3 regions of the Rhizobium rosettiformans genome follow, and region 3 is predicted to be linked to each of the others. Evidence: predicted binding sites of a transcription regulator. Region 3 holds the regulator's gene; each other region holds the start of a gene.
The links. Region 3 encodes LexA, which represses DNA repair genes until DNA is damaged. Its sites were predicted from a motif close to TGTTCNNNNTGTGTTCNG; they were not measured.
Positions count from the first base shown of each region.

Region 1: a site for LexA is predicted at 8,253-8,270, ahead of D4A92_RS11705 (PA0069 family radical SAM protein). Genes of this name have one in related genera too.
Region 2: a site for LexA is predicted at 7,188-7,205, ahead of D4A92_RS07640 (UvrD-helicase domain-containing protein). Genes of this name have one in related genera too.

Region 1 covers NZ_CP032405.1:2,438,290-2,448,780, reverse strand. Annotated here, with positions in the region: gene D4A92_RS11755 (sensor histidine kinase) at 1-809, opposite strand, end outside; gene D4A92_RS11750 (hypothetical protein) at 920-1,114, opposite strand; gene D4A92_RS11745 (S49 family peptidase) at 1,151-2,014, opposite strand; gene D4A92_RS11740 (tRNA1(Val) (adenine(37)-N6)-methyltransferase) at 2,108-2,914, opposite strand; gene D4A92_RS11735 (DUF2007 domain-containing protein) at 2,922-3,152, opposite strand; gene D4A92_RS11730 (polyprenyl synthetase family protein) at 3,278-4,294, shown strand; gene D4A92_RS11725 (tetratricopeptide repeat protein) at 4,415-6,226, shown strand; gene D4A92_RS11720 (4-(cytidine 5'-diphospho)-2-C-methyl-D-erythritol kinase) at 6,232-7,128, shown strand; gene moaB (molybdenum cofactor biosynthesis protein B) at 7,128-7,676, shown strand; gene D4A92_RS11710 (glycosyl transferase) at 7,677-8,198, opposite strand; gene D4A92_RS11705 (PA0069 family radical SAM protein) at 8,330-9,487, shown strand; gene D4A92_RS11700 (ribonuclease HII) at 9,629-10,303, shown strand; gene D4A92_RS11695 (F0F1 ATP synthase subunit B) at 10,475-10,491, opposite strand, start outside.
Region 2 covers NZ_CP032405.1:1,613,164-1,623,654, reverse strand. Annotated here, with positions in the region: gene D4A92_RS07685 (hypothetical protein) at 1-103, shown strand, start outside; gene D4A92_RS07680 (hypothetical protein) at 207-743, shown strand; gene D4A92_RS07675 (hypothetical protein) at 985-1,434, shown strand; gene D4A92_RS07670 (hypothetical protein) at 2,098-3,075, shown strand; gene D4A92_RS07665 (ArdC family protein) at 3,314-4,288, opposite strand; gene D4A92_RS07660 (CC0125/CC1285 family lipoprotein) at 4,568-5,053, shown strand; gene D4A92_RS07655 (SH3 domain-containing protein) at 5,082-5,741, shown strand; gene D4A92_RS07650 (hypothetical protein) at 6,113-6,403, opposite strand; gene D4A92_RS07645 (ParA family protein) at 6,400-7,074, opposite strand; gene D4A92_RS07640 (UvrD-helicase domain-containing protein) at 7,479-10,283, shown strand.
Region 3 covers NZ_CP032405.1:3,476,857-3,487,347, forward strand. Annotated here, with positions in the region: gene D4A92_RS17120 (peptidylprolyl isomerase) at 1-417, opposite strand, end outside; gene gltA (citrate synthase) at 637-1,926, opposite strand; gene D4A92_RS17130 (ComEC/Rec2 family competence protein) at 2,409-4,667, shown strand; gene lexA (transcriptional repressor LexA) at 4,661-5,377, opposite strand; gene D4A92_RS17140 (DUF1003 domain-containing protein) at 5,586-6,134, shown strand; gene D4A92_RS17145 (VOC family protein) at 6,155-7,048, shown strand; gene kdsA (3-deoxy-8-phosphooctulonate synthase) at 7,045-7,893, shown strand; gene eno (phosphopyruvate hydratase) at 8,106-9,380, shown strand; gene D4A92_RS17160 (FtsB family cell division protein) at 9,519-9,836, shown strand; gene pdhA (pyruvate dehydrogenase (acetyl-transferring) E1 component subunit alpha) at 9,986-10,491, shown strand, end outside.

The DNA.
Region 1 (10,491 bases), 1.0 Mb from region 3:
TGAGGGCCGACAATCGAGATGCGGTCGTCGCCGTCGACATGGGGCGCAACGGCCGTTCGTGCGATCGCGGTGATCTCGGCGGCCGTGACACTCATGCCGGTCAGCACGTCCTGCGCCTTGGCCAGCGTCTGGATGCGTCCGCCGATCGTGGTTGCCGCTTCCGGAATCGACGTCGCGCCGCGCAGGCTCTGACTAACGATCGACTGGACCATGGCGAGCGTATTTTTCATCCGGTGCGCGAGTTCGCGGTTCAGGAGCTTGAGTTCGTCCTCATGCCGTTCGCGCTCGTCGAGATGCTTCTGCGCCTCGAGATAGGCCTGCTGCAGCGCCTGACGGTCCAAAACCGCGCTCGTGGTCTCGGTGACCACGTTCAAGATGCCGGCAATCGCTCCCTGGTCATCATAGAGAGGGCTGTAGGAAAAGGTCCAGAAGCTGTCCTGCATGACCCCGTTGCGGAGGATGCGCAAGGGAAGGTTCTCGATCCAGGTGCCCTCGCCCGCCTGGGCACGCAGCACGAATGGCTCGACACCGTCCCAGACATCGCCCCAATACTCGCGAAACGGCTGACCGAGCGCGCTTGTCGCCCGACCGGCAAGCATCGGCAGATAGGCGTCGTTGTAGAACTGGAGAAGATCGTCTCCCCACCAGAAGCACATGGGTTGACGCGTGGCGAGAACCTGCCGAAGCGTCGTCACCAAGGCGGGCGGCCAGGTTTCGGGCGGCCCGAGCGATGTGCTGCTCCAGTCGAATGCACTGATATCGTCTGCCACTCGTCCCGGCACACCGAGAAAATGCATGGTCTGGCTCATGGGACTCCGGGATTGGGCGATACGCGAAGCGGGCTCGAAACGCCCTGAACGCCACTGAGTTTCCTTAGGTATCGGCTCGACGTGCTGAACTCAAGTCACAAGCATGTCGATCAATCATCATCCTCCCGACGCGGGCGGTACTCTCCGGTCTCGGGATCCTGAATGAGGGTCCCGATCGCCTGGTTCTCCCGCTCCTTTTCCTCGGCACGCGATTTTGCCGCCAGTTTCTCCGCATCCGCGACGAAGCGGCGATAGAGCAACCAGGCTCCACCCACCAGGATCGTCAGAAATATCAGCTGCGCCATGTCCCCTCGCCGTTAAGCCCTTCTTCGCCACGCCGGTCAAAGACCGTAGCGGCCCCATAGTGCCTTTTCTTCGAGCGTTTCGGCAAGGCCGGCGACCGCCTGGACCGCAATCTGGTCAGGCGCGGCAAAAGCACCAATGCCAGGCGCCCGCCGACCGAAAAGGCCCTTCTGGGCACCAATCAGTTCGAGGCGCGCATCCTTGCCGTAGCGGGTCTTGATCTCTTCGCGCAGTCCGCCGAGGCGATCAACGAGACCGAGTTCCAGGCCCTTGCGGCCCGTCCAGAACAGACCGGAGAACAGCGTCGGATCGTCTGCAAGCACCGTGCTGCGCCGCGCCTTGACCATGTCGATAAAGATTTCGTGGATCTCGAGCTGCAGCGTCTTCAGGTATTCGATGTCGCTTTCCTTTTCCGGCTGGAAAGGATCGAGGATCACCTTGTTCTCACCCGCTGTATAGACACGGCGTTCGACGCCGATCTTCTTCAGGAGTTCGGGGAAGCCGAAACCGCCAGAAACGACGCCGATCGAGCCGACAATCGAGGTCGCATCGGCAATAATCTCATCGCCTGCGATCGCAATCATGTAGCCGCCGGAGGCTGCGACATCCTCAACGAAAACGAGGACACGCTTATTCTTTTCCTCGGCCAGCGCGCGGATACGGTCGTAGATCATACGCGACTGCACGGGAGAACCACCCGGCGAGTTGATCGACAGCGCCACGGCGGGGCTGTCCTTCATGCCGAATGCCTTTTCCAGCTGGCCGGCAATCGAGGAGAGATTGAGCGCGGGGCGGAACCGCGAGCCGCCGCTCATGATCGGTCCGTGCAGCCTGACGACCGGAATGACGACGCCCTTTTTCTGGAAGCGCTTGGGAACCAGCCGTTTCAGAAAGTCTGCCATGGTCGCGTTTCAACTCCTCACGATCTTCACTCTGAGCGGAGATGTAAGACGCGCCGACGCAAACACAATGGTTTGCTCAAAAAATCAGTGTTTTCAACGCAGCCGCGGATAGCCGGCGCGACCGTTGCTCAGATTGTCGACAAAGGTCGCGAAGGCGTGACTGTCGGGTTTGTCGTGCATCAGGAGCGGCGCGCGCAGCTGTAGCTTCGCCCGCGAGCCTTTGATCGCGGAGACCAGGATACGGGTGGCATTTTCGCCCTCGCGTGGATGGATCGCCGTGATCTCCAGGCCGCCGAACCGCCGGCCGCAGGCGGCGATGATCTCGCCAATCGACTGTGGTCTGGCGATAAGCGACAGCTGTCCGCCGGGAGTCGTGATGGCGCCGGCGGTTCGGATCCAGCGGTCGAACAGATTCTCCGTCATCGCATGGGCCTCGGCCTTCAGGACATCTGGCGTCTTGCGGTCGCCGGGATCGTTGAAAGGCGGGTTCATGATGACGTGGTGGAAGCTGTCGTCGGCAAGGCCCGCTGCGAAGCGCGCCTTACCGGTCAAGGTGACATCGGCCTCGATCACTTCGGCGCGCTGCGCGAACTTCGCGTTTTCCGGCAGTGCGAGGCTCTTGCGGGCAAAGGCGGCCATGTCGCTCGAGCGCTCGACAAGCACGACGGCAGCATCGGGAAGGCGGGTGGCAACAGCCAGACCGGCGGCTCCTGCTCCAGCACCGAGATCGGCAACCCGGATCGGGCGATCGTCCACAACGAGAGAGGCGAGCAGCATGGCATCCATGCCGGCGCGATGGCCGCGTCCAACCGGCTGCACGAGATGAAAGCGGCCACGATGAAAGGCGTCGACCGTCTCGGCCAAGGGCGTGTCGACGAGGGGCTCTAGTCTTGTGACCATCGCGCCCTCACGCTTCGCGGTCGCGCAGTTCTGCCCCAAGGCCGGCATCGGTCAGGATGCGGCGGGCCTGGTCGACACAGTCCGAATCGACCAACAGGCGGCGCTGCAGCATGCCGAGCGAACCCTCAAGGATGCTCATGGACTGGTCTGCGATCATCGAGGCGATCCCGGCGTCACGCATCAGGCTTTCGGCAAAGGAGAGCAGGACGACGTCGTTGCTGCGAATGATCTCATGCATCGATTTCAGAACTCACTGTTAACAGCTAAACCGGCTTTCAGGCCCGGACCGAGGCAATTCGCCCCTTGCCGTGGCCTTCCCGGCTTTTTATGGTCGGCGACCAAACTGAACAGGAGTCCGGTGCGTTGGGCGTAGTCATACCGCTTGAGGAAAGCAAAAACAAACAGGCATCCGTCAAGCCTCTGGTGGACCTGACCAAAAGCGGCATGGAGCGCGTCAATCAGCTGATCCTGTCGAAGGCAGGCTCGGACGTCCAGATGATCCCGGAGGTGGCAAACCACCTGATCTCATCGGGCGGAAAGCGACTGCGGCCGATGCTCACGCTCGCGACAGCCGCCATGTTCGGCTACGAGGGCGATCATCACATCAAGCTCGCGACCTCTGTCGAATTCATGCATACGGCGACGCTTCTGCATGACGATGTGGTCGACGAAAGCGATCTGCGCCGCGGCAAGAACACCGCCCGCACCATCTGGGGCAACCAGGCAAGCGTACTCGTCGGCGACTTCCTGCTCGGTCAGGCGTTTCGCATGATGGTCGAAGTCGGGTCGCTTGAGGCGCTCGACGTGCTCTCGACAGCGGCCTGCGTGATCGCGGAGGGCGAAGTTCTGCAGCTCTCCGTCGCCAAGAACATGGAAACGACGGAAGACGATTATCTCGCCGTCATCCGCGCCAAGACCGCGGCGCTCTTTGCAGCGGCCGCCGAAGTCGGCCCGATCGTGGCTGGCACCGACAAGGCAACCCGCAGCGCGATGAAATCCTATGGCATGAATCTCGGCCTTGCCTTCCAACTGGTCGACGACGTGCTGGACTACGGCGGCAAGGCTGCCGAGACCGGCAAGAATGTCGGCGACGATTTCCGCGAGGGCAAGATCACGCTTCCGGTCATCCTCTCCTATCGCCGTGGCACGGCTGCCGAGCGGGATTTCTGGAAGGAATCCATCGAAGGTGGACAGAACGACGATGCAAGGCTCGAAAAGGCGCTCGGCCTGATCGGCAAATATGGCGCCCTCAACGACACGATCCAGCGGGCGCAGCATTACGGCACCATTGCACGCGATGCCTTGGCGCCCTTGCCCGAAACGCCGTGGAAAAGCGCCCTCAACGACGTGATCGACTTCTGCATCGCGCGCGTGAATTGACGCAGATCCAGCGATTGCCTTGCGAGGCTGCTTCAAAAAAGCCATTCTGTCCGTGAATCATCGCCAATCGCCCGCGCGCGGGCGACCCGCGCTTGCTCTCGGTTCTTGAAAGGCTCGTTCATGCGGCAAAGCTTTGCCCTTCGCACTCTCGCCGGCACCGCGGTTGCGCTGCTGCTCAGCGTCTCCCAGGCGCCGCTGGCTCTTGCTGCTGCCAATACCCAGCCCACCGAGGCCGAGAGTTTCGATATCGGTAGCGTCGATTCCTTCGCGGGCGCCTTCCTGGCCGCCCGGACAGCGGAAGCGGATCGCGATTATCCGAGTGCTGTGAAGTTCTACAAGAAGGCCCTGGAATTCACGCCGAACGAGCTTGAGCTTCAGCAGCGGCTGATGATTGCGCTCATCATGAACGGCGAGTTCGACGAGGGCGTGGATCTCGCCAAGGTTCTGGAGAAAGATCCGGCCGTGGAGCGAGTCACCTCCGTGGCGCTCGGCTTTCGCGCCATCCGAGACGGCGACTACGCGCAAGCGCTCAAGCACTTCAAGTATCAGGGACCGAACGATCTCGACCGGCTGATGAACCAGCTGCTGATCGCCTGGACCAAGGTCGGCGAAGGCAAGGGCAAGGAAGCGCTGAAGCTCGTGCAGGATCTCGATGGTCCGAGCTGGTACGGGATTTTCCGCAACTACAATGTCGGCGTCATGGCCGCGATGATCGGCGATGTCGATGCCGCCCGAAAGGCACTCACCGATACGGTGACAGACCGCAATGGGGGGGCAACCGCGCCTGATACCTTCGCCCGTTCGGTGATCGCGCTTGCAACCCTGGAGGCCCAGGCCGGCAACAAGCAAAAGGCTCTCGACGCCCTCTCGGCCGGTGACGAACTGATCACCAACTTCGCCCCCTTCAAGGCGCTCCGCACCGAGATCGAAGCCGGCGGCCAGCCGAAGCCGGTTGTCGCAACGGCAGCTCAGGGTGCAGCCGGCGTTCTCTTCTCGATCGGTGGTGCGCTGAACCGCGAAGGTGCCGAAGACACGGTCATGCTCTATCTCCAGCTGTCGCATGCGCTGGACAAGGATGCCGCCGACACGCTGATCCTGCTTGGCGGGATCGCCGAGAATGCGAAGCAGCCGGAAAAGGCGATCGCCTTCTACCGCCAGGTGCCCGAGACCTCGCCGATGCGGCGTATCTCCGAGCTGCAGCTTGGTCTGACGCTGGCCGAGACCGGAAAGGTTCAGGAGGCGCGTGAACATCTGCTCGCCCTGATCGCCTCCGATCCGCAGGATATCAGAAGCTATCTCGCCTATGGCAGCGTGCTGTCCGACGCCAAGGACTATGCGGCCATGGCGGACAATTACGACAAGGCGATCGAGATCATCGGTCCGAACCCGGCGCGGAACCACTGGTCGGTCTTCTTCCAGCGCGGCATCGCCTATGAGCGCCTGAAGAAGTGGGACAAGGCGGAGCCGAACTTCCACAAGGCTCTGGAGCTCAATCCCGATCAGCCGCAAGTGCTGAACTATCTCGGCTATTCCTGGGTCGACATGAACCGCAACCTCCAGGAGGGCCTGGAGATGATCAAGAAGGCGGTCGAGCTGCGTCCTGACGACGGCTATATCGTAGACTCGCTCGGCTGGGCCTATTACCGCCTTGGCCGATTCGAGGAAGCGGTGGTGGAGCTCGAACGGGCCGTCGAACTGCGCGCCGGCGACGCCACCATCAACGATCACCTGGGCGATGCCTACTGGCGGGTCGGGCGCAAACTCGAAGCCAAGTATCAGTGGAAGCGTGCGCTCGCCTCCGAGCCCGAAGAGGCGGAAGTTCCGAAGATCCAGGCGAAGATCGAAAAGGGCTTGCCGGCGATCGAGGCGGATGCTGCCAAGGTCGAGACCAAGCCGGTCGAAGAGCCCAAGAAAGACGATAAGAAGACCTGAACCGCATGACAGACACTGCAGAGCGCCGGCCGGAGCGGATCGTCGAGACGGCTCCGGCCAAGATCAACCTTGCTCTGCACGTCACAGGTCGGCGGGACGATGGCTATCATCTTATCGACAGTCTCGTGACCTTTGCCGAGGACGGCGACGAGCTCATTTTCGAGACGGCAGACAGCGACAGCTTCCGTGTCGTCGGGCGCTTCGCGGCTGCGCTCTCAGGCGATGACAATCTGGTACTGAAGGCGCGCGATCTGCTTCGGGCCGCCCTCAACGAATGCGGCCAGCCGCATGGCGCCGTGTCGATTGTCCTCGACAAGAGCCTACCGATTGCGTCCGGAATTGGCGGTGGCTCAGCGGATGCGGCAGCGACACTGCGCGGACTCTTGCGGCTTTGGAAGGCGCAGCTGCCGGCGGAGAGGCTGCAGCAGATCGCAGTGCAGCTCGGCGCCGATGTGCCGATGTGTCTTGCCTCGATGCCGCTGCGCGCGCGCGGGATCGGCGAGGAAATCGAGACAGTCGCCATGCCCTCCGTACCGCTGGTGCTCGTCAACCCGCTGAAACGGGTTTCCACGCCGGAGATCTTTCGCAGCCTTCAGCGCCGCGACAATGATCCGATCGGCGAGATGGACCCATCTTCCAATGTCTCTGCGTGGATGCAGTCGCTTTCAGCCCTGCGCAACGACCTTCAGCCGCCGGCGGAAGCGCTGGTGCCGGAGATTGCCGAGGCCTGCGACCTGTTGCGGCAGAGCCTTGCCGGTTACGTGCGCATGTCCGGCTCGGGCGCCACCTGTTTTGGGCTCTACGACACCGAGGCTGCGGCGATGAAGGCGGCCTTGGCTCTTTCGGCCTATCGGCCGAACTGGTATGTGCTGCTGACACGCACCGTTCCGGGAGAGAGATGATGAGCCGCATCGACGAGAGCCGCCCCTTCATTCCCGTGGGCATTGCCGTGCTCACCGTTTCCGACACCCGCAGCCTTTCCGACGACAAATCCGGCGACACTCTGGTGGCGCGCATCGAAGAGGCTGGTCACCGGCTTGTCGCCCGGGCGATCGTCAAGGACGACAAGACGGCGATCCGAGAACAGGTCGAGACCTGGACGAAGACGTCCGAGATCGATGTCGTCATCACCACCGGTGGCACGGGCTTCACCGGGCGCGACGTGACGCCCGAGGCGCTGGAGCCGCTGTTCGAAAAGCGCATGGATGGCTTTTCGGAAGTCTTCCACCGAATCTCCTACGACAAGATCGGCACCTCCACGATCCAGTCACGCGCGACGGGTGGCGTCGCCAATGCCACCTTCATCTTCGTGCTGCCGGGCTCTCCCGGCGCCTGCAAGGATGCCTGGGACGGGATCATCAAGCTTCAGCTCGACTATCGCCACATGCCCTGCAATTTCGTGGAAATCATGCCCAGGCTCGACGAACACCTGAGACGCAGCCAAGGCTGATTAGCGGCGCGCTTCGCGGGCGACCCAGGAGGGAATGATCTCGGAGTCGAGACGGCGGGGCTTATGGCCGCGGGCCAGCTGTAACAGCTCCCTGCCCTCACCTGCGAGCCCCTGTGCCTGACGCTTCGGGATCAGCAGGCCATTCTCAAGCAGCGGCGTCGAGCGCGTGAGCCGCCGATAGAAGGGCAGCCGGTATAACCGCGATTCGGAGAACCGGGCCGGCGCCTTGTTGAGCGCGACATATTCCGCAACCTCATCCACCCAACCCTGCCCGAGCCGCGCGCCCGGTTCGATCAGCAGCAGCCATTCGCCCCGCGCTGTCGCCAGCACATGCTTCATGTCCCATTGCTGATAAAAGCGGCATCCCGCAGCGTCCGCAACCACGGACGAGCCATCGGTCGAGCCGTGATCGAGCACGATGACATCGCTGACCAGACCCTCGACCGCGCCGGCCACCAGCACGGACAAGGTCTGTGCGAGCTCGGGTTCCTGGTCGTGGCATTCCATGATCACTGTCAGCATTGCCTATATCTATCGCATTGCACAAAGTTTTGCCACAGCCAGTTTCTTGAAGTTTGTTCTTGCATTGTTCTCCTTTTGCCGCTAGGAATAAAGTCATTGAGCGAGGCGGCAACGCCCGCGAGGAGCCAAACATGACCGAGCTGTCTCTTGTGAGCCAAGCTGCATTTCAGCCCGGCAATACGGCAGATATTGCCGATGCACTGATGAATGCGTCCGGCATGCGGATCGAGATCGATCGGCGGCGCGGACGTGCGGCCGGGATCAATCCGGCCGGCCGGTTCGAGAGCCAGGAACGCGTCGCCTTCGACGACGGCTGGCACACGCTCGAGGACATGCCACCCTTCCGGACCGAAGTTCAGGTCGAGAAGCCGCGCACGGTCATCACCCGCAACGATTCACCCGACATTCCCTTCGACCGGTCGATCAACCCCTACCGGGGCTGCGAGCACGGCTGCATCTACTGCTTTGCCCGGCCGACCCACAGCTATATGGGCCTGTCGGCAGGTCTCGACTTCGAGGCAAAGCTGTTTGCCAAGCCCGATGCGCCGCGCCTGCTGGAACGAGAACTGTCGAAGCCGGGCTACAAGGTGAAGCCGATCGCGATCGGCACCAACACCGATCCCTATCAGCCGATCGAGCGGGAATGGCGCATCATGCGACAGATCCTCGAAGTGCTGGACAAGGCGAACCACCCCGTGGTGATCGTGACGAAGTCGGCGCTCATCCTGCGCGATATCGACATCTTAAAGTCGATGGCCGAGCGCGGGCTGGTCAAGGTCGGCATCTCAGTGACCACACTGGATCGCAAGCTCTCACGCACGATGGAGCCCCGTGCCTCGACGCCGGCCAAGCGGCTGGAGGCGATCAAGACCCTGTCGGAGGCCGGCATTCCCGTGGCCGTGATGATGGCGCCCGTTATTCCGGCCCTCAACGACCACGAGATCGAACGGATCCTCGACAGCGGCAAAGCCGCAGGGGCGACGGAGGCGAGTTATGTGCTGTTGCGCCTGCCGCTCGAAGTGAGCCCGCTCTTCCGTGACTGGTTGCTGCAGCATTACCCGGATCGCTATCGGCACGTGATGTCGCTGGTGCGCTCGATGCGCGACGGCAAGGATTATGATGCCGAATTTGGCAAGCGGATGAAGGGGGCCGGTCCCTATGCGTGGCAGATCAGCCGTCGCTTCGAGATGGCGACCAAGCGACTCGGTCTGATGCGTCGCAGCCTGCATTTGAGGGAAGACCTGTTCATCTCGCCCAATAGCGACGGCGTGCAACTGTCGCTGCTCTGATTTGGGTTTGTTTTTGTTTTCCGGTGCCGTTGTCCGCCGCCTCGCACCGGATGTAGTCCCTGGTAAGCCGCCCCCTTCGCCATGATCGCGATCGGGACCGGGGACTTGCAGGAGGTCGGGTGCGCGTGCGATTTCTGCCGCATGAAACGTCGCACGCCACCCGATTCTCCTGGCCTCTTTCCAGACATGCCGCTTGTCCCGGATTTCTCGCTGGAGAGCCGCGCCAAGCGTCAAGGCCTTTGGCCGGTGGCCGGGACGGATGAGGCCGGCCGCGGTCCTCTGGCGGGCCCTGTGGTCGCCGCAGCCGTGATCCTCGATCCGAAGCGGATCCCTGATGGGCTGAACGATTCCAAGAAGCTCTCCGCCGCCCAGCGCGACGTGCTCTATGAGCATATCTTGGCCGAGGCGACAGTTTCGATTGCGTCCTCTTCGCCTAAGCGCATCGATCTCATCGATATCCGCAAGGCGAGCCTCGATGCCATGCGCCGGGCCGTCGCCGGTCTCGACCACGAGGCCCGGCATGTGCTGGCCGATGGCCGAGATGTTCCCCCCGGCCTGGTTTGCGCCGGCGAGGCCGTCGTGAAGGGCGATGCGCGATCGGTCTCTATCGCCGCCGCCTCTATCATCGCCAAGGTGATGCGGGACCGCATGATGGTGAGGGCAGGTCTCGTCTATCCCGGCTATGGTTTCGAGGTCCATGCCGGATACGGCACGGATCGCCACCGCAGCGCCATCGCGACGCACGGCCCCTGCCCCTTGCATCGGATGAGCTTCCGGCCGTTGAAAATCGCAGCGCCAGCGGACGAAAATCTCTAAAATCCTTGTCCGCGCTTAGCCACGATCTTGCCCGCGCATGTGCGTCGGCGAGGCACAGCCGATCAAAGGTCACGCTGCTTCACTCGACGGCCCTCAGCCGAACAAGAAAACGCCCCGAGCGGAGACCGATCGGGGCGTCAGAATGAAGATGATGTCGGCAGTCGGCCGGCCTTAATTCAGGCGCGACT
Region 2 (10,491 bases), 1.9 Mb from region 3:
CTCAGCTAACCTAAGCGAAATTACTATGCCGACCGAGGAGCAGAACAAATATTACGGGAGTCACTTGATGGAGATAGCCAAAAAGATCAATGGCTGCGCTTAATCATCATTATGATTAGATTTTCGAATACGTACTAATCGATCAGAATCGGGACAAAAGTTGTACAATCAGCCCAGCATGATGCTAGTTATAATTGGCGACAATCATGATCGACATGGTCGGATTGTCCGGTAGTCGCGGTATGGAATTCCAGACAAATCCGCCTGATCCTTCTTGCTCCAACGGTGCAGCTGGATACTGCAACGAGCTCGTGCGGGCGGGGTGGTCCGAGGTTGGCAAAGGGGCATGCAGCCGGGTGTTTCACCGTGCAGGTGATACTACCGTCATCAAAGTGTCAGACGGGGATCAATGCTACCTTGCGTTCGTGGACTACGTAATCACTAACCCCATGGACTGCCTACCCAATTTGGAGAACGTTTATCGATCTCAAGCCTGGGCTGTCACCCACATCGAGCACCTCGACGTGCTGAGTGAATCTAATGGCACTCAGCTACTCAAATGGTGGGAGAGCTTTATCGCTGCACGCAGGAACAATATGCAGGTTCCTCTTCCTGCTGATTGGTCACAAGTCGCCTGCGCGCTACAGCCCATCGCGAGTGAAGGTGGATGCGGGTTTGACGTGAAGAAGATAAACGCCATGCAGCGTGGCTCCACGGTCGTTTTCACTGATCCGCTGTATTGAGCTCCATTGGACGCCGATATCACACATTCAAGGCGACCAGGCGACCATCGCGATCGTTGATCGTTGATCGTTGATCGTCGACGGCAGTACCGCGAGATAGCTCAGCAATTCGCGAACTCAACTTTTGTGGTTATCGTTCAATGCCATCTCCGGTCGTGCAGCGTTCCATTAAAAATTTAGCCTTGCCTCAGACAAAATATTTGCATTTTCCAATTATACAAATGGGAAGGAGCGACAATCTATGAACAATGACACCTATCTTGGCCAGTGGCTCAGCAATGCCTCGATTGCCACCGGCATATCTTCATTTGCCGGTCTCGCTGTTGGCTTGATAGGAAAAGAAGATGTATTGAATTACGAGCTACAGATTTATTGGTTCACTGCTTCTTTCTTCGTCGCGTCGGTTATACTTCTGGCGCTCGGCTTTTGGTTCAACCAAATCGGTCGTCGCAAAGACGAAGAAAAGGTGAGCACCGGATTCACGCCATCACCGAAGCCCTTTAACATGACCAAAAGCCAATACGCCGGCCACCCTGAGGAAGTTAAAATTCTTGATGCGATGTTAAACGCCACATACGATGTGCGCGTCTCCGAGCGAAGGAGAGATAGTCAGGTTGACGGCAAGTACGGAAACTCGCTTTTGCGTGACCTTAATCCGCGTTCCATAGATATTCGAATTCACGTGATTTGAGCCAACCAATCAGCAAGATTCGCGCTGAACGATCGCTTAAAACAATACTCCAATCTAATCTATCCAGACGGTTGCACAGTCGCGACGGCTGATGGACATAAGGGTAAGAATACTAGATCCTTTTGAACTGGATCGCACACGATGATGTAATTCTCGTGCTAAAAATGAACCCATGCCGATGGAGCCGCCAGCAATAGTGGAGGCCCAGTCGGCGATTGGATTAAGCCGGGGAACGGCAAGGCGGCGGGAGAAGTGCCACCGCTGGCCATAAGCTGCTCAGTGCCGATTCTGTACCAGCTCACTGAACGAGACGTTTTTCGAGCAATGCAACTGACGCGCCTTGAGCTTTACCAAAGAGTCTGCAACTCGCCCCTGAACAAAATTGCCCCTGAACTCGGACTATCGCCGACAGCGTTGTCAGCCATCTGCAGGAAACATGACGTTCCGTTTCCGGGGGCAGGTTACTGGACCCGCAAGGCGATGGGCCTGCCAGCGGAACTGCCACTACTTCCCGAGGCCCTCGACGCTATCATCGAGATCGCACAGCCGGCCCCCCGGCCCAGGCGACAAGGTCCGCCTCCAAGCCCGGATATCCGGAAAAAGCGGGGCCTGAAACCGCCGAGGAGGTCGCGACATCCTCTGCTCCTTGGCGTTGAGGAGCATTTGCGAAAGACCCGTGTCGTGGAGGAGTATGAATTTCTCCGCCCCTACAAGAGGATCCTGCCCGATATCGTCGCCTCAGAGAGTGCCCTGCCCCGCGCGCTTGCGATTGCCAATCAGGTCTATCTCGCCCTCGATGACGCAGGCTGCAAGCTGCGCATCGCGGCAGCCGAAGATGGCCTTCACCGCATCGATATCGACGAACGGGAAACCGAGCGGAAGGACCGCAAGTATGGCCGCTATCAATCTGGCTACATATGGGGTCCGGACCGACCGACTGTGTTCCAGCTCGACTCGGTTCCGATTGGCATTGCAGTGACTGAAATGACGGAGCGGGTGTCTATGCGATATTTCGCCGGCAAATACCATCGAACCGAGAGCAAGGTCATCAAGTCCGCCAAGGCCTGGCAGTTGGTTCATTCTTACACACATCTCCAGGACGTACCAAGCGGACGCTTCAAGATCGTGGCGTATTCACCGAAGCGGGGTGTCGAGTGGTTCTTGTCCCGTCAGGACGCGGAGCATGCCTCGCTGGAAAGCTCGATCCCGGAGTTTATCGAGTCCCTGCAAGGCGCCGTCGGCCAGGTCCAGGCCTTGATGACGGCGGCAGACGAAGCCGCCGAAAAGCGGAGACAGGAATGGGAAGCCGAGCGGGAGCGTAGCCGTCGCCGCGAAGACCAGAGAAAAAAGGCGGAGGCCTTGCTCGAAAGCCAGAAACAGCTTGCCCAGATCATCGAGCAGTGGACGAAAGTGATGGGCGTGGAGCGGTTCTTCAGGGAAGCGGAAAATCGCCTGGCCAAGGTTTCGGACGATCGACGACCGCATCTCGAAACGCGCATGGCGCTGGCCAGGAAGATGGTCGGCGATACGGACCCGTTCCAGTTCCTCGCATCCTGGCTTGCTCCTGAGGAGCGCTACCGGTCTCCGTACGAGAGCGACCCTGAAGCCAGCCCGGGAGACCCTGGTGCGGCACACGATTAGCATCTGGACCTCTCACACAGCCTGAGGCGCGCCTTGCGAGTGGGCGAGACTTGCTCCCGAGGCGTAGCCCCAATCCAGATCTTTAACGCGCGTCAATGTTGACGCATTTCGACGCACCTGCGTTGCAGTCTTACAGTCTGAGCCGGTTCAGGAGTGCCGCCGCGCCTTGAGTTCCCCTGATTTTCAGGCATTCGAGTGAATGAGGGGTAACCACTGAACGTGGCTTCAGATCCGTTCATTAGGTGTCCGCCGTCGGCGGGCGCGCGTTCTTGCCGAGAAAGGAAATCCGCCGCTTACGCGGCGGCTCTCCTGTTCCGGCCAAGCTCTGCAGACCCTGCAGAAACTCGACCGCGCGCTGCGCATGGGCGGCGGCACTGAATAGGGCACGCTTGTCCTCCTTCAGTACCTTGAGCCAGCTCTGGATATAGGCCGCATGATCGGCACCGGGCTCCGGCGTCAATGCCAGATCCGCGCATAGAAAGGCCGCACCCAATTCAGCAACGAGCTCCTCGAACGCGTACGCCTCATCGCCCCGTTTCTTTGCCCCGAAGTCGCGATCAAGACGGCTTTCATGTTTCGTCCAGTGGATCATTTCATGCGCAAGCGTTGCACAATAGGCGTCCCCGCTCCGGAAACTCTCGAAACATGGCATCTGAACATGATCACTTGAACCGCTGTAATAGGCCCGATTGCCGCCGTGGCGGATTTCGGCACGCGTTGCTGCAAAGAACTGATCCACATGTGCGATACGTTCAACCGGGTCGATCACCGGCGCCGGCTTTTCATGATAATGCTCGGGCAGTCCCTCGATCTGTTCGACGTTGAAGACCGTGTAGGTTTTGAGAAACGGTATCTGCTTGACCCCCTCTCCTTCCTCTTTGTCTTTATCTTCGTTTTCGTCCTCATCCCCTTCCCGGCTGATGGTCCCCGCATAGACGACCATGCTGCCCGTCTCACCCTTGCGCACATGGGCGCCGAGCTCGCGGGCCTGTTTGAACGTCATCCAGCAGGCAGACGAATACCCCGCCTCGATCGCCGCCGCCCACAGCATCAGAACATTGATGCCGCCATAGCCAAGCCCATTGTACCGCAAGGGTCTTGTGATCCGCCCGGCCGTGTTGCCGGCATTCCACGGCTTTAGCCAGGTCAGATCCCCCTTTTCCAGATCGGCAATAATCTTGTCCGTCACTTCAGCGTAAATACTGTTTTTCATGTCCCTTTTCCTTTGATCGGGTTGCGCATGCAACCGATCTGCCCCTCTGGCGAAGAGAGGGGGGAACCCGTCCAGACCCAAAAGCGTCCGGGGTGGTGCGGGCGCAGGGGCTAAAAGCCCCGAGCCACGGCCCGGACGCTTTTGCCCGAAGGGTTCAAGGTCTTGACGGGTGATGGGGCGTCAGCCCCGGTGGATTTGCCGCGTCAAAATAAGTCGCAGCCTTAGGTTGACTTCGATGATGACTTCTCCTTTGCTCACGGAAAACAGGGGGAGATTTCAATGACTTTCAGGCACCTCGCCTTGGTCGCCGCCACAACCATGATTTTGTCCGGCTGCCAAACGCAATATCAGGAGATGGGTGCAACCGGAGGGGTCACCGCGGCCCCGATAACCAACGATACCTATCGCATCTCTTCACGGGGAAACGGGTTTACCGACCCAACCACAATTCAGGACTATAGCCTGTTGAAAGCTGCTGAAGTGACCTTGGCTGCCGGGGGCACCCACTTCCTCGTCGTGACGGCGAACGACTCGACAAATCGATCCGTGGGCTCGACCCCGGGAACCTTCCAGACGAATGTTTACGGCAACACAGCATACACCACCTATAACCCCGGCGTGGCCTACGACATTGTCAAACCCGGACAAGATCTGATCGTGCAGGTCCTGAAGCTTCCTGGCGGTGCAGTATCGCCGCCCGGTTCATTCGACGCCCAACAGGTCTATAACAACATCAGCCCCAGGGTGATCAGGCCCAAGAAATAGCAGACAGCAGCTCAGGAGAGGATTCCTGATGCGAAAGATCGCGGCTTGCATTGGAGTGTTCCTTGTCGCACTCGCCCTGTTTGGTCGGGAAGACGAGAAGCCCTCTGCGCCGTATTCTGCCCCACAGCCCGCAGTCGTATCGCCTGAGCAATCCCCGCAAGCCGTCGCCTCGGATCAGCCAGGTGCCACCACTCAACCCTCTATTCAGGCGGCACCCGCGGAGACGATGTATGTGACGGGCAGTGGAGTTGCCTTTCGCGCTGGTCCCGGCACTGCGAACTCGATTCTCGATCGCTTTGACAAGGGGCGTGAGGTGATGCGCGTGAACATGAGTGCAGACTGGTCGCAGGTGCGCGATCAACTGACACAGCGTACAGGATGGATAGCGACCCGCTTCTTGTCTAAAAGCCAGCCAGCGCGTGAAGCCCCTCGACAAACTAAGTCGCAACAGCCGCCGCAGCAGCAGCCTCGGTCCGTACCTGCCATATCGGACGCAACAATCGTCCAGCGGATCATCGCTCAATCGATCGAACGTTATTCCGGTTCCTGCCCATGCCCCTACAGCCGGGATCGTCGAGGTCGGCAATGCGGCAAGCGAAGTGCATATTCCAAGCCTGGTGGTTATGCGCCCGTCTGCTTTGCCGAAGATGTGTCCAGAGATATGATCGCGGCCTTTCGCCAGCAGTGACGACTTCTTCCCGCCTGGGAGGTATCGAGACTGTGGCCCCGAGGGTCGAGCCCATCACTCGTTCATGGTTGCTTGAGGGGCTGATAGCCTGCATCGCCAAAGCAAGCGCCTATGCCGGGGCCTGACCGTCGACGTGATCCTTATCGTGTTTAGTTATGACTCCCACGACCTCCTACGGCACCGTAGAAACGCTTGGAGCCCTTAAGCCTGCATTTCAGGCGCGGGTTTACCTTGCGAAGCCCGGCGATCAGGACAACTCCCCTCTATCAATCGGTCGCATAGACGCGCTGTCGCTGCATATCAACGGAACTCGGATGCCGAGCTTCATGAACGCGCGTCAATGGTGACGCAGCCAACTCTCTGCATCAGGTTCAGACACCTGCGCGGTCCATGAGCTCCTTCAACGCCTCAGGATATGACATGCGGTTCTGCTCGCAAAAGATCAGAAACCGATTGAAGGTCGTGATCGGCGGGCGGATGTTGAGATTTGCAGACGGCTCAGAAGGCTTGCGCCGCGTCAGCTTCTGGATAGGCTCTCGTGCTACGAAACCATGGCGTTCACCAACCTCGTCGATCCTGGCATCAGGAATCCGCGCCGGCTCTTCCGTGTCGGGCGTGATGTTGGCGAGCTTGTCGCCAAAGCCCAGGTTCTTCCCGCTCATGCCGCAACCCTCGCATCAATGACCAGATTGACCAGTTCCTCTGCAAGCCGGAACGCATTGTCCCGGGCTGCCGGCAGCCCATTCACATTCCGCGGATCAAGCTCCTCCAGATCCTGCTGGTAGAAGAACATCGCCTTGTAGGCGGACCGCTCGTTCAGATGATTGCGAAACATCGGCACCTCGCTTGCCTTCAACTGAGCCGTAATCTGCGTTTCCAGCTTAGAGGCGATCGCCGGAGAGGTCCGGGTGAACAGCACCCTATGGGGGATGGTCTTTTCGAAGGCCTGCTCTTCTTCACGGATCAGATGGATTGCGCGCGCTGCGAGTTCCGCGTCAGGCGGGCTTGCCTGGATCGGAATGATCACGAGCTGCGCCCGGGCAAGAGCACGCGACATGAGCCGACTGGCGGTGCCTTCCAGATCGACAAAGACGAACTGATACTTCTTGCGATATTCATCGAGCTTGGTGGTGATCGTGCTCTCAGTGATCCCACCATCCACGATGACGGGGTTCTTCGAGGCCCCTGCCCGCCACCCCTCGATCGCCCTGTTGGGATCGCAGTCGAGAATAATGACGCTCGCACCCTGCTGGGCAAGCGACGTGGCGAGCACGAGGGCCGCTGTTGACTTCCCGGCCCCACCCTTGGGGTTCGCCACCGTAATGACCGGCATCTTCAGTCTCCAACCTAACGCAGAATACACGCATCATGATGCGTCAATAGACGTTATAATGCCTTACCACGCATCACAATGCGTGCGCGTTAATTAGCGTCATCCTTCCGCAATTTTCTTCTTGTGTGCTCAACAGCGCCCTCGGAAAGCAAATGTCTGAAGAGCAGGCGGGATATTCGGCGAATAACGGAGCCGCAAATCTCCCCCCTCGACACGAACTATGACCCGCACCCCCGTCTTGGCGATCCAGTATGACGACAGCTCCTTTGTTGACAGCATCTCAAGAAACCGCCCTTAACCTGCCCCTGATGTTCCCTGCCTAAGCAATGTCCGATTGAACGGGCTTGTCCGCATGCAGCAGACGAGGTAGTGCCGACTCCATATGCAACCATTTGGATAATCTAATGAAGAACGAGTGGGAGCCATCGAAATGGGGACGCATTGTTTCCCGGTCGCCAAAGTGGCTGCTGGTTCAGGACGGCATATGCCTGACCCTCCTAATCGATGGAGATTCTCACACGGTCAATGTCCGCGACTCTGCATCATTCTCGGTGAGAAACGGCCTACTGTGGGCCAGCGTCACGCTGAAGCCTGCCGGCTCGGATGCCATTCAGGTCGGCGGACTGTCCAAGAGCGGGGCAGCAAACCTGCGAGCCAATTTCGATGATGTCCTGAGCGAGATCCGCCTCAGGGAAGATACCGCCCTGCTGGTTCGCGCTCACGAGACCATGAGCGATTGGCTTAGCAAACGCAGATCGGTGGAGGACACGGCGGCGTCACAAAGGCGCTGGCTGACGCACGAGATGTTAAATTCTCTGGAGAGTGAACGGCCTCAACTGGATACGGCCAGGATGAGAATGCTGCTGCGTGATGGTTCGCTGAAAGCCCGGTTCGGCCAGAGAGCCATCCAGCTGGAACAGGACTTGCGGGACTGGGGCGCCGACATCGCTACAGCATGGCAAAACCTGAACTCCAAACACACAGACAGAGAGCTCATCGAGTGCAAAGAGCTGCTCGACAAGGTCGAAAGCAAACCACTGACACCAGAGCAGGCGCGAGCCGTCGTCTGCTTCGACAATCGAGTGCAGGTGGTCGCCTCTGCGGGCTCTGGTAAAACCTCCACAATGGTAGCTAGAGCGGCTTACGCGATCCATCGAGGTATCGCCAAGCCCGAACAGATCGTCATGCTCGCGTTCAATAAGAAGGCTGCCGAAGAACTTGCAGAACGGGCCAGCCAATCGTTTGCGCGTCTGGGCATGTATGATGTCCCCGTGAAGGCTTTCACGTTCAACGCTCTGGGTCTTGGAATCATCGGTAGGGCCACCGGAAAGAAGCCAGATATCCCGCAGTGGGCAATCGATCCTGCGGATGGCCTGCGCAAGCTCGCTGACTTGATCGACGGTTTGAAAGACAGCTCTTTGAGCTTTCGCGCGCAGTGGGACCTGTTTCGCTTTGTCTTCAAACGGGATTTGCCGAAACCTGGCGAGTCCGCGCCGACCGCGTGGGACGAGCAAGGCAGGGGAATGGTTCTCACGGCTGACGGGACACGCGTGCGCAGCCAGGAAGAAGCGCTCATTGCGAACTGGCTTTTCTACAACGGGGTCAATTACAGGTATGAAAAATCCTATGTCTTGGACACGGCGGATGCGACGCACCGGCAATACCGTCCAGATTTCTATTATCCCGACATAGACCTCTATCACGAGCATTTCGCGCTTGATGCGCGAGGCAACGCCCCTACCCATTTCGACGATTATGTCTCAGGCGTGGAATGGAAGCGAAACCTGCATTTAGAGCAGGGCACCGCGCTGATCGAGACGACCTCGCACCAGGTGCGCACGGGAACCTTATTTGAGCATCTCGAAAGGGAACTCACCCAACGGGGCATCGTGCTCAACCCAAATCCCGACAGACAGATCCCCAAGGATGGTCTGAAGCCTATGCCTGCAGAGGAACTGATAGGCTTGGTCCGGGCGTTCATCGGCCATTTTAAAAGCAATAGCATGACTCCGGCAGACCTAGAGGAACGCTTGGATAGACTGCCCACGGATGCCTTTAAGTATCGCTATCGGATGTTTGCCGCACTCGCTCTCCCCATCATCAAAGCTTGGGACGAAGCGCTTGCGGCGGAAGGCGGCATCGACTTTGAAGACATGCTCAATCTCGCAGCCAAATACCTTGAAGAGGGTGCTATTGAAGAACCGTATCAACTTGTGATGGCGGATGAGTTTCAGGATTCGTCCCGGGCGCGAGCCCGACTTTGCCGGGCCTTAGTGCAGAAGAAGGGGCGCTTCTTCTTCGCCGTTGGCGATGATTGGCAATCCATCAACCGATTTGCGGGGGCCGACATCTCTGTCATGACGGGCTTCCGCGACTGGTTCGGCCATGGCCAGGTCATGAAACTCGAGCAGACATTCCGCTGCCCGCAAGAACTGTGTGATATTTCCAGCCGGTTCGTGTCCAAGAACCCTGCCCAGCTCCCGAAGAAGGTACGCTCACAAACGCCTGCTGAAGGGCCTGTTATACAAGCCTATCAGGTGGATGGACGAGAGCAACTGGCGGACGCCATCCGCCAGTATGTCGAGCGCTTGGCGGAACGCATCCAGTCTGGAGACGTCAGACCCGGCCGAAATGGCAAGGTGTCGATCTATGTCCTGGGTCGGTACAATGCCGATCAGCAATATGTGCCTCGCATTACGAGTGCCGCGCAGAAATGGGTAACGGTATCCTTCCTGACCATCCACCGGTCTAAAGGCAGCGAGGCGGACTTTGTCATCCTGCCCGAAATGATCAGCGCGTTGAGAGGGCGTAGCTTTCCCAACACGCGTGCGGATGATCCGGTCTTAGGTTTGGCAATGCCAGCCGGAGACAACTACCCCGACAGTGAGGAGCGGCGGCTGTTCTATGTGGCCCTCACACGTGCCAAACGCTCCGTTGCACTGTTCAGCGTGCGGGGACAGTGCTCAACATTCTTGAATGAACTTGAGGCGGACGGTGCGCTGAGAATTCAGACTTCAGAGGGCGAGCCGGTGCAGGAGGAAACCTGCCCAGCATGCCGGCGGGGCGTTATTGTCCAAAAAACCGGCCCTTTTGGCGCCTTCCGATCATGCTCCAATTTTCCGGACTGTCGCTATAAGCCAAAGGGTACCGGGCAGGAAAATCTCGCTCTACGCCAAAAAGCCATTCCCAGCAGGACCACGCCTGGTTAACGCGCGTTAATGTTGACGCATCTGCGCGCAGCCTCGCGCCGCCAGGGCAAACATTGAGGACAAACCGGACCGTTCGCCGACTGCCTGCATTATGATGACCCGGAAACCGTGACAGTAGTCCGCGGCCTGACCCCGTTTCCGTTGCGCTGAGACCTCCTCCGTTTCGCCAACAAGCATTATCATTGCTCGTTGTGCGTCACCTTCGCCA
Region 3 (10,491 bases):
ACGGGAGGAAAACAGTGCGCGATCGAAGTTGCCGGCAGAGTTCTTGAAAGCCGGATCATCGGCAATCAGCTGCGCAAGCCGATCCTGGGAAAGACCGAGGTTCATGTCAGCAGCCAGCTGGTCGAGGGCAGCACCGGCGGCAAGCTGCGAGAACACCTGGGATTCGATGCCGAAGGCGCGGGCCTGTTCGGTTGTGAGCTGCATCCCGAACCGGTTGCTCATGTCGGCGACCTGGCGCTGATAGGCAAAGGCGAAGTCGGCCGAAGAGACGCTTTGATCGCCAACCGCAACGACAGTGTCTGACGTGTTGCTGAATAGCGAAGCTGAAACGCCCCAGACGCCAAAGGACAGGACGAGCAGCAGAAGCAAGATCTTGGCGAACAGGGTTCGGGAAGCTTTTCTCAAGAAGACGAGCATCGGGACGCATAAACCTCATTGTAAATCTTCGTCGGGGACGAAGCAGGTTGACTTCCTTAGAACAAAGCTCCGTGGAATTGAAGGCATCGGACGGCGAAATGCGCGACCATCACGGGGAGTTTGATCGCTGCCTTCGATAAGGGACGCAGTCGGCCCGCGCAGAACGAAAGAAGGCCGGACAAAGCCGGCCTTCTCGATACTCGAAGATGGAAGAAAGTCTCAGCGCTCCGAGAGCGCCTTGTAATCGCGCTTCGGCTCACCGGTATAGAGCTGACGCGGACGACCGATGCGCTGCTGCGGATCCTCGATCATCTCGTTCCACTGCGCGATCCAGCCGACGGTGCGCGCGAGCGCGAAAAGAACGGTGAACATGGTCGTCGGGAAGCCGAGCGCACGCAGCGTGATGCCCGAATAGAAGTCGACGTTCGGGTAGAGCTTCTTGTCGATGAAGTAGGGGTCGTTGAGCGCGATCTTTTCGAGCTCGAGTGCTACCTTCATCAGCGGATCATCGGCATGGCCTGTCGCTTCGAGGACTTCGTACATGGTCTTCTGCATGATCTTGGCGCGCGGGTCGTAGTTCTTGTAGACCCGGTGGCCGAAGCCCATCAGACGGAACGGATCGTTCTTGTCCTTGGCCTTGGCGATATATTCCGGAATGCGGTCAACCGAGCCGATTTCCTGCAACATGTTCAAGGCAGCCTCGTTGGCGCCGCCATGGGCAGGGCCCCAAAGGCACGCGATGCCGGCCGCGATGCAGGCGAACGGATTGGCGCCTGAAGAGCCGGCGAGACGCACGGTCGAGGTCGAGGCGTTCTGCTCGTGATCGGCATGGAGGATGAAAATGCGGTCCATGGCGCGCGCCAGAACCGGGTTCACCTGGTACTCTTCGCAGGGCACGGCAAAGCACATGCGCAGGAAGTTAGACGCATAATCGAGATCGTTCTTCGGGTAAACGAAGGGCTGGCCGACGTGATACTTGTAGGCCATGGCCGCGATCGTCGGCATCTTGGCGATCATGCGCAGCGAAGCGACCATGCGCTGATGCGGATCGGTGATGTCGGTCGAGTCGTGGTAGAAGGCGGAGAGCGCGCCGACCGTGCCGACCATGACCGCCATCGGATGGGCGTCACGGCGATAGCCGGAGAAGAACTTGCTCATCTGCTCATGCACCATGGTGTGGTGCGTAACGCGATAGTCGAAGTCCTTCTTCTGCGCAGCCGTCGGCAATTCGCCGTAGAGCAGCAGGTAGCAGACCTCGAGGAAGTCGCCCTTTTCAGCAAGCTGTTCGATCGGGTAGCCGCGATGCAGAAGCGTGCCTTCGTCCCCGTCGATATAGGTGATCTTGGACTCGCAGGATGCCGTGGACGTGAAGCCCGGATCGTAGGTGAACGTGCCCGTGTGCTTGTAAAGGGCGCCGATGTCGATGACGTCAGGGCCGATCGTGCCGGCCTTGACGCTCAGGTCGACCGTCTTGTCACCGAGTTTCAAAGAAGCGCTTTTGTCCGTCATGCTGATCCTCCGGAATTGGCGGGAAGGCGTCTTGAAAAAAGCCGCCATCGGTTAAGCGTGTGATGTAGCTATATGATACCGAAGTTAATGCCAAGCTATCCAAAGGGCAAATTGTGCGTCGCGAAAACAGCAACAATCGAACCGAACGGTTCTAATCGTTTGAAGCCCGAATAGGCGGCAAAAACACGATTCGTTGCACGCATTGATTGCTGACGGATTTCGCTTATTCTGTCGGCATATGGGGGCGATCCGGCCGGGTGTGGCTGATGGGAGAAACTGCGGAAATTCAGGGGGAAGGGCGCCTCCGGTCCGGTGATGTACTGGTCCGGCGAGACTTGCCTCGACCACTCGAAAAACGCGCAACACCCGGTTTATCGACGATCGGCCGTGCTGTCGCCGCTCGCGCTGTTTTGCATCGCATTCTCAGGCAGGTTCGACAGGACGTCTCAGACGAAAGTCGGCACGGGCATTTTTTCCTCTTCGTGCCCGTCTGGCTCGGCGCCGGTGCTGCAATCTGGTTTTCCGTTGGCCAACCACCGCCGGCCTTGGTCCTCGGACTGCTCCTTGCTTGCCTGGCTTTCGCGCTTTCGCGGGCGATACGCGACACCGTGGCGCATGTGGTCCTGTGGAGTTTGTGCCTGATCCTTCTCGGCATGCTGATGGCCGAATGGGAGACAAGGCGAGCGTCCACCGTGATCCTTGATCAGCCACTTGTCACCACGGTCACCGGGCTTGTCGAGCGACGGGAGGAGGGGGCGGGCGGTGAATGGCGTTACGTGTTGCGCGTGATCCAGACCGCAGAGCCGAGCATCCGACGGTCGCCGGCACGCGTGTCCCTTCTGGCCCGAAGCAAGCATGTGCCAGCTGCCATCGGCGAGCAATTGAGCGGTCGCGCCCGTCTCTCACCACCTTCAGGTCCGGCTTTGCCGGGATTGAACGACTTTAGCTTCCAAAGCTACTTCGCCGGCATCGGCGCTGTCGGCTTCTTCCTCGGTCCGCCCCAGGCCAAAACCTCCGCTTCATTGGCGGAGAAAGGTCTGTGGGATCGCTTCGACGCGTCCCTGTTCTCGCTCCGGGATCGCATTTCAAGCCGCATTCGCAGCATACTGCCCGGAGATCCCGGCGCCTTCGCTGCTGCGATCATTACCGGCGAACGCAGATCGATGTCGGAAGAGGCGACGGAGGCGCTGCGCGTCTCGGGCCTCGCCCATATCACCGCGATCTCGGGCCTCAACATGGCGCTTGCCGCCGGCATTTTCTTCGTCGGATTGCGAGGGCTTCTGAGCCTCATGCCGACTTTTGCCCACCGTTATCCGGTGAAGAAGATCGCAGCCGCCGGCGCGCTTCTGGCGACGACCGGCTATGTGCTTATATCCGGCTACCAAGTCACCGCGTTGCGGGCCTATCTGATGACGGCGGTCATGCTCGGAGCCGTCCTCTTCGACCGCCCGGCTGTCAGCCTCCACAATCTGGCACTTGCGGCAACCGCGATCCTCGCGGTCCAGCCCTCGACGGTGATGGGGCCTAGTTTCCAGATGTCTTTCGCGGCGACTGCAGCCCTGATTGCCGGTTACGCGGGGTGGCGGGCGCGACCGCGCGCGATCCTGCCTCGTGCCCGCTCGCTTGCCATGCGGATTGCTGCCGGGTTTGCCAAGTTCGTCGGCGGCACCCTGGCGACATCGTTCATCGGCGGGGTCTCGACCGCCGTCTTTGCCATCAGCCATTTTCACCGGCTGTCGACCCATGGACTCGAGGCAAACCTCGCCGCCATGCCGCTGATCTCGCTGGTCGTGATGCCGTCCGGCTTCATTGCCATGCTGCTCATGCCATTTGGCCTCGACGGCCCATTCTTCTGGATCATGGGTAAGGGCCTGGAAATGGTGCTCATTGTCGCTCACACCGTCTCCGGCTGGGGCGGCGGCTACGTCTTCCCGCGTCTGCCATCATGGTTCATGCCCGGCGCAATCGCCGGCATGCTCTTGCTGATGCTCCTCAGAACCCCGATCAGGCATGTCGGCACGGCTCTCATCGTCGCAACGCTCGCTGCTGCCTTCCTTGCTCCACGTTCCCCGGGTGGCGAACTGATGGTCAGCGAGGACGCACGGTTGGTCGCGATTCGGGTGGCAAGTGGCGACACGTCCATCATTGCCATCAACCGAGCCCGCCCGGCAGCCTTCATCTTCGATCAATGGCGGCCGGTGCTCGGTATCGATGAGCCAAGGCATCCGGTCATGCTCGACACGGTACCCCTGCCACCGGCGCCAGACCGGCGTACTGGGCAAACCCTGTCGGAGGAGCAGAGCAAACTGGCAGAGGCTGTATTTGACAGCCTACTCAAGGCCGCCGGCAGAGAACAGTTCACCTGTGTCAAGCAGGCCTGTGCCATCAGACTGGAGAACGGCAACACGCTGCTGACGCTGGAACGCCCGGATCTCATCGGAACAGCCTGCGACCGCGCTGATATCGTCGTTCTGTCGGCGCGCACACGCGTCAAAGCCTGCCGCTCTGGCGCGCTCCTGATTTCGGAGGCGAGCCAGCGCGCAACCGGCTCCCTCGAGATCGCGGGCCTAGCCGCCACCTCGCAAGCCATGACGGTCAGGTCCGCGCTCGACGGACCCTCCAGGCCATGGACGGCGCACCGTCTCTACGACTGGCGAACAGCCTCTTCCGAAAGCACGCATGAATTTGCGGGTCCAACTGGCACTGTCCGACCAAAGCTGGAGACCGATGCTGATCAGTGATAGCGGCGAATGAGGCCCACCAGCTTGCCCTGGATCTTCACGCGATCCGGAGGGAAGATGCGGGTTTCGTATGCCGGATTGGCGGCTTCCAGTGCAATCGATGCACCGCGGCGGCGGAAGCGTTTGAGTGTCGCCTCCTCGTCGTCGACGAGCGCCACGATGATGTCACCGGGATTGGCGTTAGAGGCATTGCGGATGATGACCGTATCGCCGTCAAGAATACCGGCCTCGATCATCGAATCGCCCTTGACCTCAAGTGCATAGTGATCGCCCGCGCCGATCATCTCAGCCGGTACCGTGATGTCATGAGTGTTGTTCTGAATCGCTGAAATCGGCACACCGGCTGCAATCCGGCCCATGACCGGCACGGAGACAGACGAACCGTTGTCCTCGACCGGCGGCTTGGTCAGCGCTGGCGCCGGTGGCGTCTTGCCGAGACTGCCCTCGATCACGCTCGGTGCAAAGCCGCGGCGCGGCTGGATGCTCGGCGAATAGGCTTCCGGAAGCTTGATGACCTCCAAGGCACGCGCCCGGTTCGGCAAGCGTCGGATGAAGCCGCGCTCCTCGAGCGCAGTGATCAGGCGGTGGATCCCGGATTTCGATGCGAGGTCCAGCGCATCCTTCATCTCGTCGAAGGACGGCGGGACACCCGATTCCTTCATCCGTTCATGGATGAAGAGAAGCAGTTCCTGTTGCTTGCGCGTCAGCATATGCGGTGCCCTCGGAGTGAAACAAATACAGAACAGACACTATATGTTCCAGTTGTGTTCCGCAAGGGTATAAATTTTCGTGAAGAGCCGGTGAGAAAATGCGATAGCCGCCTGCAAGGGTATTGAAACCGTCCGATTTTGACGTGCTGCAGTGCTGAGTGCAGATCTGGTCCGGGATCGGGCAAAACCGCCTTCGAGGGTGCTGTATATGTTGAAGGATATTGAGAAACTCGTTCTGGGGAAGTTGTCATCTGATCTTTCGTCAGCAGAGCAAAAGGTGCTGAAGCGGGCGCGGGAGCGCCGCACGGTGTCGACCAATGCCGGCGAGGACTTTTTGGCCCATGCGACCTTCGGTCAGCGGCTCGCAGACGGCATTGCACGGGTCGGCGGCTCCTGGGGATTCATCATCGGCTTCATGCTGTTTTTGGTCGCCTGGGTCATCCTCAACACGGTGATTCTTGCAACAGGTGCGCTCGATCCCTATCCGTTCATCTTCCTGAACTTGATCCTGTCGATGCTTGCCGCCGTCCAGGCGCCGATCATCATGATGAGCCAGAACCGGCAGGCGGAGCGCGATCGCTTCATGGCGGCGAAGGACTACGAGATCAATCTCAAGGCGGAGATCGAAGTCTTGGCCCTGCATCACAAGATCGACGAGCAGGTGTTAAAGGAACTGCGCGAAACCCGCGAGCAGATCGATGCCTTGCGGCAGGCGGTCGAAGGCCTTTCCATTCAGGCGTCCAATTCTCAGAATTGATGCAGAAACCGAGAGCAAACATGTCCAATTCCATTTCCTCACCCCGCGCTATCGATCATCTCGTATTGCCGATCACCGATCTCGAAACCGCCCGCGAGCGGCTCACTCACCTCGGATTCACCGTCGCGGCGGATGCCCGCCACCCTTTCGGCACCGAGAATGCCTGCGTTTTCTTCGCCGATGACACCTATTTGGAGCCGCTGGCCGTCGGTAGTCGGGAAGACTGTCTGGAGGCTGCGCGCACGGGCAATGTCTTTGTCGCTCGCGATCAGGCCTTCCGCTTTCGGCGCGTCGAGGGGCTCTCCGCCATCGTCGTGAAGACGGAAGATGCATTGGCGGACGATGCGGCCTACCGCGAGGACGGGATGAGCGCTGGCTCTGTGCTCGATTTCGCGCGCCAGTTTCGTTTTCCGGATGGCCAAACCGCGGAGGGGGCTTTCCGACTCGCCTTTGCAGCAGATCTCCGTGCGCCCGATTTCTTCGCCTTCGCCTGCCAGCGCATCAACCCGCTTCCGACCGATCGGGATTCCCTGCTTGTGCATGCCAACGGCGCGACAGGGCTCCGGCGCGTAGTGCTGGTCGAAGAGAACCCGAGCGACTTCCAATATCTCCTGGAAACGGTTGTTGATCAGCGGGATGTCACCGCCCATTCCTTCGGGCTCTCGATTCAGACCGCCAACGTCGCCGTCGACGTGCTGACACCGGAGGGTTTCCGGCTCCACTTCGGCCAGGAATTGCTGGTCTCGGAAAGGGGGCTCGTCGGGGCGGCCGTGGTTATTGCGGTTGATGATCTCGGCGTGACAGAAGCCTGCCTCGCTGCTAAGGGCGTCAGCTATCAAAAAACGGGCGCGCGCCTCGTCGTCGCGCCGGAAAAGGGGCAGGGGGTGACCTTTGCCTTCGAGGAGTTGAAATGAGCGTTTCTCCCAATTCGGAAGTCGTCGTCGGCGAAGGTCCGGCTAAGGCCGTCTTTTCCCAGAAAGGCCGTTTTGCCCTGATTGCCGGTCCCTGCCAGATGGAAAGCCGCGACCATGCCTTCATGATTGCCGGCCAGCTCGTCGAGCTTTGCCGCGAACTCGGCCTCGGCCTCGTCTACAAGTCGTCCTTCGACAAGGCGAACCGGACCTCGCTGTCCGCCGAGCGCGGCATTGGCCTGGAAACGGCGATGGAAGTCTTCGCGGACATCAAGAAGGAATTCGGCGTACCGGTCCTCACCGACATCCATACGGAAGAGCAGTGCGCCGCCGTTGCCCCGACTGTCGACGTCCTGCAGATCCCAGCCTTTCTTTGCCGCCAGACAGACCTTCTGGTGGCTGCGGCGAAGACCGGTTGCGCGATCAACGTCAAGAAGGGCCAGTTCCTGGCGCCCTGGGACATGAAGAATGTCCTGAACAAGATCACCGGTTCCGGCAATCCGAACGTCATGCTCTGCGAGCGCGGGGCCTCCTTCGGCTACAACACGCTGGTCTCCGACATGCGCTCGCTGCCGATCATGGCGGCGATGGGCGCGCCCGTCGTCTTTGATGCCACGCACTCGGTGCAGCAGCCTGGCGGACAGGGCGGCTCCACCGGCGGTCAGCGGGAATTTGTCGAGACGCTTGCCCGTGCGGCTGTTGCTGTCGGTGTCGGTGGCCTCTTCATCGAGACCCATCAGGATCCGGACAACGCCCCGTCGGATGGCCCGAACATGGTGAAGATCACCGACATGCGTCGGCTGCTCGAAAAACTCATCGCCTTCGACGATATTGCCAAGTCATCTTGAAAGCTTCCCGCGGCGCTTCAATCGGTTGAACCGGAAGCGCCGCAGGCAATTGCCGTTTAAATCGATTAGATTTCGTCCCTTCCGCCCCTGATCCGTCATTGTATTTTCCCGATCATCGGATAAGAGAGGATGACTCACAGGCGGGTCCAGCGGCTTATGCCCGGTGATCGGCCTTCGGAGCCTTGTCCAATTTCCGTCTACAGGGAGCGAACATGACCGCCATCACCGACATCATCGGCCGCGAAATTCTCGACAGCCGTGGCAACCCGACCGTCGAAGTCGACGTCTATCTCGAAGATGGCAGCATGGGCCGCGCTGCGGTTCCCTCGGGCGCATCGACCGGCGCGCATGAAGCCGTCGAGCTGCGTGACGGTGGCTCGCGCTATCTCGGCAAGGGCGTCGAAAAGGCGGTCGAAGCCGTCAACGGCGAGATCTATGACGCGATCGGTGGTCACGATGCCGAGAACCAGATCCAGATCGACAATCTGATGATCCAGCTCGACGGCACGCCGAACAAGGCCCGCCTGGGCGCCAACGCCATCCTCGGCGTTTCGCTCGCCGTTGCCAAGGCTGCCGCTCAGTCCTCCGGTCTGCCGCTCTACCGGTACGTTGGTGGCCCGAACGCCCATGTCCTGCCGGTGCCGATGATGAACATCATCAATGGTGGCGCGCATGCCGACAACCCGATCGACTTCCAGGAATTCATGATCGTGCCGGTCGGCGCCGAAACCATCCGCGACGCTGTTCGCATGGGTTCGGAAGTCTTCCACACGCTGAAGAAGCAGCTCGCTGCCGACGGTCACAACACCAATGTCGGTGACGAAGGCGGTTTCGCCCCGGGTCTGGCATCTGCTCCTGCCGCTCTCGACTTCATCATGAAGTCGATCGAAAAGGCCGGCTATCGTCCGGGCGAAGACATGCACATCGCGCTCGACTGCGCCTCGACCGAATTCTTCAAGGACGGCAAGTATGTCCTGGAAGGCGAAGGCCGTACGCTTGAGCCGGAAGCCATGGCCGAATACCTCGCCGAGCTGGCGGCAAAGTACCCGATCTTCTCGATCGAAGACGGTATGGCCGAAGACGACTGGGATGGCTGGAAGGCACTCACCGACAAGGTCGGCAAGAAGGTCCAGCTCGTCGGCGACGATCTCTTTGTCACCAATTCGGCCCGTCTGCGCGACGGCATCAAGATGGGTGTCGCCAACTCGATCCTCGTGAAGGTCAACCAGATCGGTTCGCTGTCTGAAACGCTTGATGCCGTCTCGACCGCCCACCGCGCGGCCTATACCGCCGTGATGTCGCACCGCTCGGGCGAAACCGAGGACTCGACGATCGCCGATCTCGCGGTTGCCACCAACTGCGGTCAGATCAAGACCGGCTCGCTGGCCCGCTCCGACCGTACCGCCAAGTACAACCAGTTGATCCGCATCGAGGAAGAACTGGGGCCGCAGGCCGTCTACGCCGGCGCCTCGATCCTGCGCGGCTGATCTCGGTCGAATTCCTTCGAAGCCCGTGCCGGTTCCCCGGCGCGGGCTTTTTCTTTTGCACTGCGATTAGGGTCAACGGTCGGTTAAGATCTGACGGTTACTCTTGCGACAAGTTTCGCGTTTCAGGGCATTGTCGGCATGTGGACCAGGCATCACAAGAAGAAGAAATACGGCCGTCTCATTCTTCCCGCTATCACCGTCGCTTTCCTGTCCTATTTCGGCTACCATTCCATCCATGGTGATTACGGCCTCAGGGCGGGGCAGGAATTCGAGCGCATCCGGCAAGAGCGTGCATCGGAGCTTGATAGGCTCGTGGCCCAGCGGACCGTCCTTGAAAAGGATGTCAGTCTCTTGAGTGATGGCTCTCTCGATGAGGACATCATAGACGAAAAGGCGCGCTATCAGCTCAACATGTCGCGCCCGGACGAAATCGTAATCTTCAACACCTATTTCTGATTAACCTGAATTCAGTTAATCGTAAATTTTTTAGTCATTACAGTTGCTTGCGGCGAATGATAGCCATGCATTTATGGCATTGCCGCCGTGCTCTTTCTTCCCTATTCTGTGCCCAACTTTGGACCATAATAAACCCATGGGAGGGATGCATGGCGCCTCGCAAGCCAGCAGCTGCGAACGGTCGGAAGTCTTCCGCCAAGTCAGCCGGCAAGGAATTCACCGGAAAAAACACGCCTGAATTTGGTGCAGACGAAGAACTTCACGCCTATCGTGAAATGCTGCTTATCCGCCGTTTCGAAGAAAAGGCCGGCCAGCTTTACGGCATGGGCTTCATCGGCGGCTTCTGTCACCTCTATATCGGCCAGGAAGCGGTCGTTGTCGGCATGCAGATGGCGCAGAAGGAAGGTGATCAGGTTATCACCGCCTATCGCGACCACGGTCACATGCTGGCAGCGGGCCTCAGCGCGCGCGGCGTCATGGCCGAGCTGACGGGTCGCCGCAGCGGCCTGTCGAAGGGCAAGGGCGGCTCAATGCACATGTTCTCGAAAGAGAAGCATTTCTATGGTGGCCACGGCATCGTGGGCGCGCAGGTTTCGCTCGGAACCGGTCTCGCCTTCGCGAACAAGTATCGCGGCAATGACAATGTTGCGGTTGC